One region of the Paenibacillus sp. plas6 genome, then DNA from elsewhere that is predicted to be linked to it. Evidence: a T-box and tRNA genes for the amino acid it is inferred to sense, from the RefSeq annotation. Region 1 holds a T-box; the other holds one or more tRNA genes.

Region 1 (5,451 bases):
TGCAGGTTACCCGCGACAAGACGGAAAGACCCCATGGAGCTTTACTGCAGCTTGATATTGGACTTTGGTACGATCTGTACAGGATAGGTGGGAGCCTAGGAAGCATGAGCGCCAGCTTGTGTGGAGGCGCCGTTGGGATACCACCCTGATCGTATCGGAGTTCTAACCTGTCGCCCTGAATCGGGCGAAGGGACCGTGTCAGGTGGGCAGTTTGACTGGGGCGGTCGCCTCCTAAAGCGTAACGGAGGCGCCCAAAGGTTCCCTCAGAATGGTTGGAAATCATTCGAAGAGTGTAAAGGCAGAAGGGAGCTTGACTGCGAGACCCACAAGTCGAGCAGGGACGAAAGTCGGGCTTAGTGATCCGGTGGTACCGAATGGAAGGGCCATCGCTCAACGGATAAAAGCTACCCTGGGGATAACAGGCTTATCTCCCCCAAGAGTCCACATCGACGGGGAGGTTTGGCACCTCGATGTCGGCTCATCGCATCCTGGGGCTGAAGTAGGTCCCAAGGGTTGGGCTGTTCGCCCATTAAAGCGGTACGCGAGCTGGGTTCAGAACGTCGTGAGACAGTTCGGTCCCTATCTGTCGCGGGCGTAGGAAATTTGAGAGGAGCTGTCCTTAGTACGAGAGGACCGGGATGGACGTACCGCTGGTGTACCAGTTGTTTCGCCAGAAGCACCGCTGGGTAGCCAAGTACGGAAGGGATAAGCGCTGAAAGCATCTAAGCGTGAAGCCCCCCTCAAGATGAGATTTCCCAAGTAGTAAGACCCCTTGAAGACGACGAGGTAGATAGGCTGGGGGTGGAAGTGCAGCAATGCATGGAGCTGACCAGTACTAATCGGTCGAGGGCTTATCCTAAATGATTCGTAAGATGAAAACTTTCTATCCAGTTTTGAGGGTGTAAACCCCATGTTTGGTGACAATGGCGAAAGGGAACCACGCGTACCCATCTCGAACACGACCGTTAAGCCTTTCAGCGCCGATGGTACTTGGACCGAAGGGTCCTGGGAGAGTAGGACGTTGCCAAGCAAAGAAGAAGTCTACTGCATTTGCAGTAGGCTTTTTTGTTTTGCATCGTTTATGCAAAGGTTTTGTTTTGTATAATGAAAGCTATTTTTAAGTAGTACTGTAATGCTATTTTTAAGTTTATTAGAAAATCCACTTGTACGTGATGCAGCAGATGGATATATAATGCCTAGAGTTCCTTTAACTAATCGCTCTGATGTTGCTCAAGTTATGCTTAAAGCAATAGTAGATCAATCTACTGTAGGAAAAGAACTGATTGTGGCTTCAATACCAGAAAACAGTTAACAGTAAAGAAGCTGGCTTAAAATGCGCACTTATGTAAATCATTTAGTGAGCGATAGCTGATAGGTTCAAGTCTTGCTTAGCTGCACAAAAAAGAACCTTTCATCAGAAAGGTTCCTTGAAAAAGTGGTTGCCATACCACTAATTTTTTATAAATAATTTAGGCGCTTGTCCGAAATATCTATGTCATTATTATAGTTAATTTTATTGCAGCAATCCACTAGTAAATATAGGTATGCCAGTGAATGAAAAATTGAATATATGATAACTTAAATTGATTCATAGTCGATGTTCCCAGGCAATCCTAGTCCACCGCGTTTATTTAACAGTATTTCGCAATCGTAATAAATGAGCAAGGGTTGTACCTTCAATTGATACAATTACGCCCTCCATTGCCCGTATATGTCGCTCTGCTGTTCTGATATGTCCATAAGCCTTTTCCATTGCGGCAAGGGCAAGGAATAATACTGTAAAACCATTAAGAAGCTTTGAGCAAATGATGAAAAATGCTTAATCCTTAGAGCAGTTCACTAGTCGCATTTGCCATTTACTTTTTATGAGTGTTGCTTACCTAATACGCTGGCAAGGAAAATAAATGATTAATTGTCTCAATTTATATTTGCATAAAAATGCTAGTGTATTGACATTACACTATCGTCCTTCTTAACACTAGCATTAAATTTAAGACACTTCTTCATAAACGGAAACCTTGTTCCGGCCATTACGCTTAGAACGATATAGTGCTTGATCGGCATGAATTAATGCTACCTGCAATGTATCCTCTGCTTGTCGATCCACCTCGGCAACGCCGAAGCTTGCTGTTACTTTTAATTCAAGGTAATTTGCTTTCAGCGGATGATCACTTACGTACTGTCTTAAGATTTCAGCAAAATGTTCTGCTTGATCAAGATTATAATTGATTGGAGCGAACACAAATTCTTCACCGCCAAATCGAGCTAAGATCGCATTGTCTGGCAATAGTTTTTTGCAGCAGCCACTTATATGAATAAGCAAACGGTCGCCCATATCATGCCCATAGTTATCGTTAACTGATTTAAATCGATCAACATCTAATAAAACAAACGAAACAGGAACAGTTTGTTCGGTATCGTTAAGCTGTTGATTGACCAGCTTGAAAAAATGCGTACGATTATATATCTTAGTTAAGCCATCATAAAATGCCAGCTGCTCTAATTCACCTTGTAGTTGTTTGAGCTCTGTAACATCAATAAACATCATAAGGCTACCTACGATCTTATTGTTATATTGTTTAATTAATGAAGTTCGTACTTGAAAATGTTTAGGTCCAGTTTCACTTATTAAGGAAAGTTCATGGATTTTATGAGGGTTATTTTTATAGTTCGGTACGTTTGCTCCTGTGAGATCTTTCCATAACTGATTTACACTGTAACCAATCATTCCTTTCTTTAATTGTGGAAACATAAATTTAGCTCGTATATTATAATCAACTAATCGCTGATTACGATCTAACACAATTACTCCTTCGCTCATATTATCAAATATCGTTTCTTTGGCGATTGGGATGAGTGATAACATATTTTCAGATAGAACCGCCCATATATAGAGAGCAGAGGAAATAAAGATAACGATCGGTACAGGATCGATACCAGCAGGAGTTACACCAATTAAATAAAGGAAAGCTGTAATCATCGGAATGAACTGACCTAGAAGTAAAACGACGATTGTAGCGCGCGAGCCCTTTTTCGTTACGATTAATCTCATGAATAGAATAATAATCGCATACAATAGGCAGCCAAACGTAAGAACTCCTTGTACCACATACCAAGGCCCAATTTCAATTTCGACAAATGGCAGTCCGTATTGAGGATGTTCCACTATCGATTTGTAATAAAGATGATGATACGAATTTGTTGCAACTAGGATAAAAGTAATCATTGGTATTGCAAATAAGATGAATAAATAGCGAAGCTTTATCCTCCTGCCTAAGCATTGCATAATAACACATAACCCAAGAGGAACTGAGATTGGCATTCCTATATATTCAATTGTTGTCCAAAACATAACCTGTTCCAAAGTGCTGCTTGTTAAGCCAATCGCATAGGCAAAGCAATAGACGCAGAGGGATAGTGTATATACGATAAATGTATTGGCACCTTGAATATCTTTCTTGCGAAAGAAAGCATACGTACAAAGAAAAAAATTAAAAACACCTGACACACAAATAAGAGTGATATATGTTGTTAGAGTTGAATCCATTCATGTCAGTTCCAATTAGGAAAATATGACTATAGTGTTAAGTGTACCATAAATCACAATATATGCAGTTAAAGTTAATGTAAATTTTAAAGAGTTTATTTTCGGTTGACAATCAATTTATGATTGGCTATACTGTCTGTAATCTAATATGTAATACTATGAAGGAGCGAAGTAGTAGCTTTGCCGCTGTTCTAGAAAGTCAGGGGGCGATGGAACCTGATACATGCAAAGTTTACGAATTACACTCTGGAGTACTTGGGTAATGCCAAGCGGCTTAGCGACCGATATTTCGCAATGAGTGGCATAGTACGATTATACTATATACTATGCAATTTGGGTGGTAACGCGGTGAATCATCGTCCCTTTTTCTGCTGATCAGAGAAAGGGACGTTTTTTATTTAAACAAAATATAGGGGTGGTTAGATGAATATTATTGAAGAATTGGAGTGGCGCGGTGCGATTAATCAGCAGACAGATGCTGAAGGCTTGCGCAAATTAACTGAGGAAAAGTCGGTTTCTTTATACTGCGGAATTGACCCTACCGGAGACAGCATGCATATTGGACATTTAATTCCGTTTATTATTTTGAAAAGATTCCAGCTTGCTGGTCATCGTCCTGTCATTTTGATTGGGGGTGCTACTGGTACGATTGGAGATCCTAGTGGACGTACCTCTGAGCGGACACTGCAAACGCTTGAGCAAATTCAAGCGAATGTTGATGCATTAACGGTTCAAATGAAAAAGCTGTTTGTTACTGAAGGCGATAATGCAGTTCGATTAGTAAATAACTATGATTGGATTTCAAAAATTAATGTTATTGAGTTTTTACGAGATTTCGGTAAAAATTTCAGTATAAATAATATGCTGGCGAAGGATGTAGTCGCAAGTCGACTAGAGAGCGGTATTTCCTTCACGGAATTTTCTTATCAAATTCTTCAGTCAATTGACTTTTTACACTTATATCGTCATGAAGATGTGCAATTGCAAATTGGCGGCTCAGATCAATGGGGAAATATTACAGCAGGACTTGATTTGATTCGTAAGAAGGAAGGCGCAGAAGCAAAAGCGTTCGGTTTAACGATTCCTCTTATGCTGAAATCTGATGGAACAAAGTTTGGTAAAACTGCTGGCGGCGCTGTTTGGCTTGATCCGAAAAAGACTACGCCATATGAATTCTACCAATTTTGGGCAAATACTGATGACCGCGACGTCATTAAATATTTGAAGTACTTTACGTTCCTAACAAAAGATCAAATTGATGAGTTAGCTGAAAAAGTGGCTACTGAGCCGCATAAGCGTGAAGCACAAAAAGCGTTAGCTGAAGAAATGACTCGTTTTGTTCACGGAGAAGAGGCGCTAGCACAGGCAAAACGTATTACCGCTGCACTATTTAGTGGTGATATTGCTTCGCTAACTGCAGAAGAAATTGAGCTAGGTTTTAAAGAAATGCCGACATATACAGCAACGAAAGAATCCAAGAACATTGTTGATTGGTTAGTTGATCTAGGCATTGAGCCATCAAAGCGTCAAGCTCGTGAAGATGTATCCAATGGTGCTATCTCCATGAACGGAGAAAAAATTAATGATTTGAGCTTTGTTGTAACAGCAGAGCACGCAATTGGCGGTAAATTTATTATTATCCGCAAAGGTAAGAAAAACTACAGCCTTGTACGTATCGAGGAATAATAGAAAATGGCTAGAAGCTCACATAGCTGGAGGAGCTTCTAGCCATAACTAAATGTTTCCTTCAATTATTAGTTGGAGCTCAATTGAAAAAATACTTGTTCTCGGTCTGAAATTTACTGTCTGCGAAGCTTATAGTGAACGACAGCGGTATAGAGCATTTTTTCATGTAATGGGTGAAATGTTGCTTGATGAGTGACGCTATAAGGTTCAAGCAACAG
Region 2 (5,451 bases), 2.2 Mb from region 1:
GAGTGCTAAGATCCATTGTCAAGAGGGAAACAGCCCAGATCATCAGCTAAGGCCCCCAAGTGTGTGTTAAGTGGGAAAGGATGTGGAGTTGCACAGACAACCAGGATGTTGGCTTAGAAGCAGCCACCATTTAAAGAGTGCGTAATAGCTCACTGGTCGAGTGACTCTGCGCCGAAAATGTAACGGGGCTAAACACACCGCCGAAGCTATGGCAAGTCGTAGGTTTCACTTCTTCTTTGAAGAAGTGTTTAGCGACGATTAACATTCGTCGAAATCAACCGCTAAGGTTGTTCAAGAATTCGACTAAATGTATGTTCTTCAGCTAAACACAAACCATCGAAGTTGAAGTGAAGCCTACGAATTGGGTAGGGGAGCGTTGAATACGGGTTGAAGTCATACCGTAAGGAGTGGTGGACTGTATTCAAGTGAGAATGCCGGTATGAGTAACGAAAAGATAGGTGAGAATCCTATCCGCCGTAAGCCTAAGGGTTCCTGAGGAAGGCTCGTCCACTCAGGGTAAGTCGGGACCTAACGCGAGGCCGAAAGGCGTAGTGGAAGGACAACAGGTTGAAATTCCTGTACCACCGTAGTTGTTTGAGCGAAGGGGTGACGCAGAAGGATAGTGACGCGGACTGATGGATGTCCGTCCAAGCAGTGAGGCTGGTGAGTAGGCAAATCCGCTCATCGAAAGGCTGGGCTGTGATGGGGAGCGAAAATTGCAGTAGCGAAGGTCATGAGTTCAGGCTGCCAAGAAAAGCCTCTAGTGAGACGAAGGTGCCCGTACCGCAAACCGACACAGGTAGGCGAGCAGAGCATGCTAAGGCGCGCGGAAGAACTCTCGTTAAGGAACTCGGCAAAATGACCCCGTAACTTCGGGAGAAGGGGTGCCCCGGTAGGGTGAATAGCCCGAGGGGGCCGCAGTGAAAAGGCCCAATCGACTGTTTAGCAAAAACACAGGTCTGTGCAAAGTCGTAAGACGACGTATACGGGCTGACGCCTGCCCGGTGCTGGAAGGTTAAGGGGAATGGTTAGGCGTAAGCCGAAGCTATGAACCGAAGCCCCAGTAAACGGCGGCCGTAACTATAACGGTCCTAAGGTAGCGAAATTCCTTGTCAGGTAAATTCTGACCCGCACGAATGGCGTAACGAATTGGGCGCTGTCTCAACGAGAGATCCGGTGAAATTTTAATACCTGTGAAGATGCAGGTTACCCGCGACAAGACGGAAAGACCCCATGGAGCTTTACTGCAGCTTGATATTGGACTTTGGTACGATCTGTACAGGATAGGTGGGAGCCTAGGAAGCATGAGCGCCAGCTTGTGTGGAGGCGCCGTTGGGATACCACCCTGATCGTATCGGAGTTCTAACCTGTCGCCCTGAATCGGGCGAAGGGACCGTGTCAGGTGGGCAGTTTGACTGGGGCGGTCGCCTCCTAAAGCGTAACGGAGGCGCCCAAAGGTTCCCTCAGAATGGTTGGAAATCATTCGAAGAGTGTAAAGGCAGAAGGGAGCTTGACTGCGAGACCCACAAGTCGAGCAGGGACGAAAGTCGGGCTTAGTGATCCGGTGGTACCGAATGGAAGGGCCATCGCTCAACGGATAAAAGCTACCCTGGGGATAACAGGCTTATCTCCCCCAAGAGTCCACATCGACGGGGAGGTTTGGCACCTCGATGTCGGCTCATCGCATCCTGGGGCTGAAGTAGGTCCCAAGGGTTGGGCTGTTCGCCCATTAAAGCGGTACGCGAGCTGGGTTCAGAACGTCGTGAGACAGTTCGGTCCCTATCTGTCGCGGGCGTAGGAAATTTGAGAGGAGCTGTCCTTAGTACGAGAGGACCGGGATGGACGTACCGCTGGTGTACCAGTTGTTTCGCCAGAAGCACCGCTGGGTAGCCAAGTACGGAAGGGATAAGCGCTGAAAGCATCTAAGCGTGAAGCCCCCCTCAAGATGAGATTTCCCAAGTAGTAAGACCCCTTGAAGACGACGAGGTAGATAGGCTGGGGGTGGAAGTGCAGCAATGCATGGAGCTGACCAGTACTAATCGGTCGAGGGCTTATCCTAAATGATTCGTAAGATGAGAAACTTTCTATCCAGTTTTGAAGGTGCAAACCTTCAATATAAAACTTACATTATTGTAAGTAAAACTATTGACAAGTCCATGATTATTCAGTAATATGGACAAGTCGAAAAAATGTGGCGGTGTAGCTCAGCTGGCTAGAGCGTACGGTTCATACCCGTGAGGTCGGGGGTTCGATCCCCTTCGCCGCTACCATATGGAGGATTAGCTCAGCTGGGAGAGCATCTGCCTTACAAGCAGAGGGTCGGCGGTTCGATCCCGTCATCCTCCACCATTAATGCGGAGCTGTGGTGTAGAGGCCTAACATGCCTGCCTGTCACGCAGGAGAACGCGAGTTCGAATCTCGTCAGCTCCGCCATTTTAATGCAAAAAAATTATAAAAATGTGGCTCGGTAGCTCAGTCGGTAGAGCAGAGGACTGAAAATCCTCGTGTCGGCGGTTCGATTCCGTCCCGAGCCACCACTAATTTGTGGAGGCTTAGCGAAGTGGCCAAACGCAGCAGACTGTAAATCTGTTCTCTTACGAGTTCGGTGGTTCGAATCCATCAGCCTCCACCATTTTCTCTTAATTGAGAGCCATTAGCTCAGTTGGTAGAGCACCTGACTTTTAATCAGGGTGTCGAAGGTTCGAGTCCTTCATGGCTCACCATTTTTTACAAACTAGAGAGGTAACTCTCTTTTTTTGTTTTAAATACTATTGATCATGCTAATCTGTAAACTTAATAATAACGGTAGAGTGGCTTGAAGCAAACTTGTTTCAAGCCACTCTTTTTCATTTTATGCACGTTAAAAAATTATAAATATTAGCTAATTTATTGGAAAGACATGTAAACCTTTGGAAACTACACTATTAGTGTAACGATAAATTGAAAGGGGTTACAAAATGAAAAAAATAGCCGTAATGATGATTGTTACTTTACTGACTGTAGTACTTGCTGCTTGTTCCTCAAGCGGAAGCAGCGGTAAGGGGAGTGTTGGTATTGCGATGCCAACGAAATCTTCTGAACGCTGGGTTGCTGACGGAGACAATATGAAGAAGAAATTTGAAGAACTCGGCTACAAGGTTGACTTGCAATACGCAGAGGATGTTATTGAAAACCAAGTCTCACAGATTGAAAACATGATTACGAAAGGAGTAGACGTATTAGTTATTGCAGCGATTGACGGTGAATCCTTAACAGAAGTATTACAAAAAGCAGCAGATGAAAAGATTGCAGTAATTTCCTACGACCGTTTAATTCGTAATACTCCTCATATTAGCTACTATGCAACGTTCGATAATTTTAAGGTTGGCGTGTTACAAGCAAGCTATATTGAAGAAAAGCTTGGTTTAAAAGAAGGGAAAGGACCATTTAATATTGAGCTATTTGCTGGCTCACCTGATGATAACAACGCATACTTCTTCTTTAATGGAGCTATGAGTGTACTACAACCGTATATCGACAGCGGTAAATTAGTTGTAAAGAGCGGTCAAACACAAATGGAGCAAGTTGCAACTCTTCGTTGGGATGGTGCAACTGCACAAGCGCGCATGGATAACTTGCTAAGCGCAAACTACACAACGGATCTCGTACATGCTGTACTTTCTCCATATGACGGCATTAGTATCGGTATTATTTCTTCACTTAAAGGAGTTGGCTATGGTTCAGCAGATAAGCCTATGCCAATCATTACAGGTCAAGACGCAGAGCTTGCATCTATAAAATCGATTATTGCAGGTGAACAAACATCTACAATCTTCAAAGATACTCGAGAGCTAGCTAAAGTAGCAGTTTCTATGGCGGAGGCTGTGTTAGAAGGTAAAGAAGCGACAGTTAACGATACAGAAACCTATGATAACGGTGTGAAGGTTGTTCCATCTTACCTTCTTGAACCTGTAAGTGTTGATATTACAAACTACAAAGAAGTGTTGATTGATTCAGGCTATTATTCAGAAAGTGACTTTTAATTATAGGTGAAGTAAAAAAATGACTTGGTAATCACGTATTACTAAGTCATTTCTATTCCTATCCATTCTATAGAAATGGGAGTGTGTCGATTGGAAAAGATAATCTTAGAAATGCGGAGTATTACGAAAACATTTCCAGGTGTAAAAGCACTTCATAACGTGAACTTAAAGGTGCGTGAAGGTGAGATTCATGCACTTATGGGGGAAAATGGAGCAGGAAAATCAACGTTAATGAAGGTGCTATCCGGTGTATATCCATCAGGAAGCTATGAAGGTGAAATATTCTTTGATGGCCAGCTTTGCCAATTTAGAGATATATCAGATAGCGAGCGAAAAGGAATCGTTATTATTCATCAGGAGCTGGCACTAATTCCATTGCTATCGATTGCAGAAAATATCTTTTTAGGCAATGAACGAGCAAAGAAGGGAATCATTAATTGGCATGAAACTGAGCGCGAAACAAAGAAACTGCTAGAAAAGGTTGGTTTATCTGAACATCCAACAACACTAGCCGGTTTAATTGGGGTCGGTAAGCAGCAGCTGGTGGAAATTGCGAAAGCTCTTTCGAAAGAGGTTAAGCTGCTTATTTTAGATGAGCCTACTGCCGCTCTGAACGAAGAGGATAGTGAAAACTTGCTGAACTTGTTGCTGCAGTTTAAGGAGCAGGGATTAACTTCAATCATAATATCTCACAAGCTTAATGAAATTATGAAGGTAGCAGATGCGATTACAATCTTGCGCGATGGTCAAACGATAGAAACGCTGTATATGGATAAAGATGAAATTACCGAGGAACGAATTATTAAAGGGATGGTTGGACGCGACTTAACGCAACGTTATCCGACAAGACATGCGAATATCGGCGAAACATTCTTTGAAGTTCGCAATTGGACTGTACAGCATCCTACACAAGCAGGACGAATCGTCATAGATAATGTCAATTTTCATATAAAAAGAGGAGAAATTGTTGGGGTTGCAGGCTTAATGGGTGCAGGACGGACTGAGCTTGCGATGAGTATATTTGGCGAAAGCTACGGCATTAAAAAGAGCGGAGAAATTAAGAAGGACGGCAAAGTTTTACAGATTAAGTCGATAAGTGATGCAATCGAAGCAGGAATTGCTTATGTAACTGAAGACCGTAAAGAATATGGATTAATTTTAATTGAAGATATTAAGCGCAATATTACGCTTTCCAATCTTAAGCGAATTTCCAAGTATCAAATTGTAAATGATCATCAGGAGCTAAAGGATGCAGAAATATTTCGTCAACGTTTAAGAATCAAAACACCGAGCGTTCATCAGATTACAGGTAACTTGTCCGGCGGTAACCAACAAAAAGTAGTGTTAAGCAAGTGGATTTATACAGAGCCAGATATATTGTTTTTAGATGAACCGACAAGGGGGATTGATGTCGGAGCAAAATATGAAA

The links. A T-box is a leader RNA that pairs with one kind of tRNA and senses whether it is charged. The one in region 1 lies ahead of tyrS (tyrosine--tRNA ligase), so its partner is inferred to be a tRNA-Tyr.
Region 2: it encodes a tRNA-Tyr, which carries the amino acid that the T-box ahead of tyrS (tyrosine--tRNA ligase) is inferred to sense. The anticodon was not compared.

What each region holds. Positions count from the first base shown of each region.
Region 1 covers NZ_CM170151.1:3,896,671-3,902,121, forward strand. Annotated here, with positions in the region: rRNA gene AC2TDL_RS17160 (23S ribosomal RNA) at 1-859, shown strand, start outside; rRNA gene rrf (5S ribosomal RNA) at 914-1,030, shown strand; gene AC2TDL_RS17170 (histidine kinase N-terminal 7TM domain-containing diguanylate cyclase) at 1,991-3,547, opposite strand; T-box leader at 3,697-3,914, shown strand; gene tyrS (tyrosine--tRNA ligase) at 3,971-5,233, shown strand; gene AC2TDL_RS17180 (DUF2536 family protein) at 5,347-5,451, opposite strand, start outside.
Region 2 covers NZ_CM170151.1:1,726,512-1,731,962, reverse strand. Annotated here, with positions in the region: rRNA gene AC2TDL_RS07700 (23S ribosomal RNA) at 1-2,059, shown strand, start outside; tRNA gene AC2TDL_RS07695 (tRNA-Met) at 2,194-2,270, shown strand; tRNA gene AC2TDL_RS07690 (tRNA-Val) at 2,274-2,349, shown strand; tRNA gene AC2TDL_RS07685 (tRNA-Asp) at 2,357-2,433, shown strand; tRNA gene AC2TDL_RS07680 (tRNA-Phe) at 2,462-2,537, shown strand; tRNA gene AC2TDL_RS07675 (tRNA-Tyr) at 2,547-2,632, shown strand; tRNA gene AC2TDL_RS07670 (tRNA-Lys) at 2,648-2,723, shown strand; gene chvE (multiple monosaccharide ABC transporter substrate-binding protein) at 2,958-4,022, shown strand; gene mmsA (multiple monosaccharide ABC transporter ATP-binding protein) at 4,113-5,451, shown strand, end outside.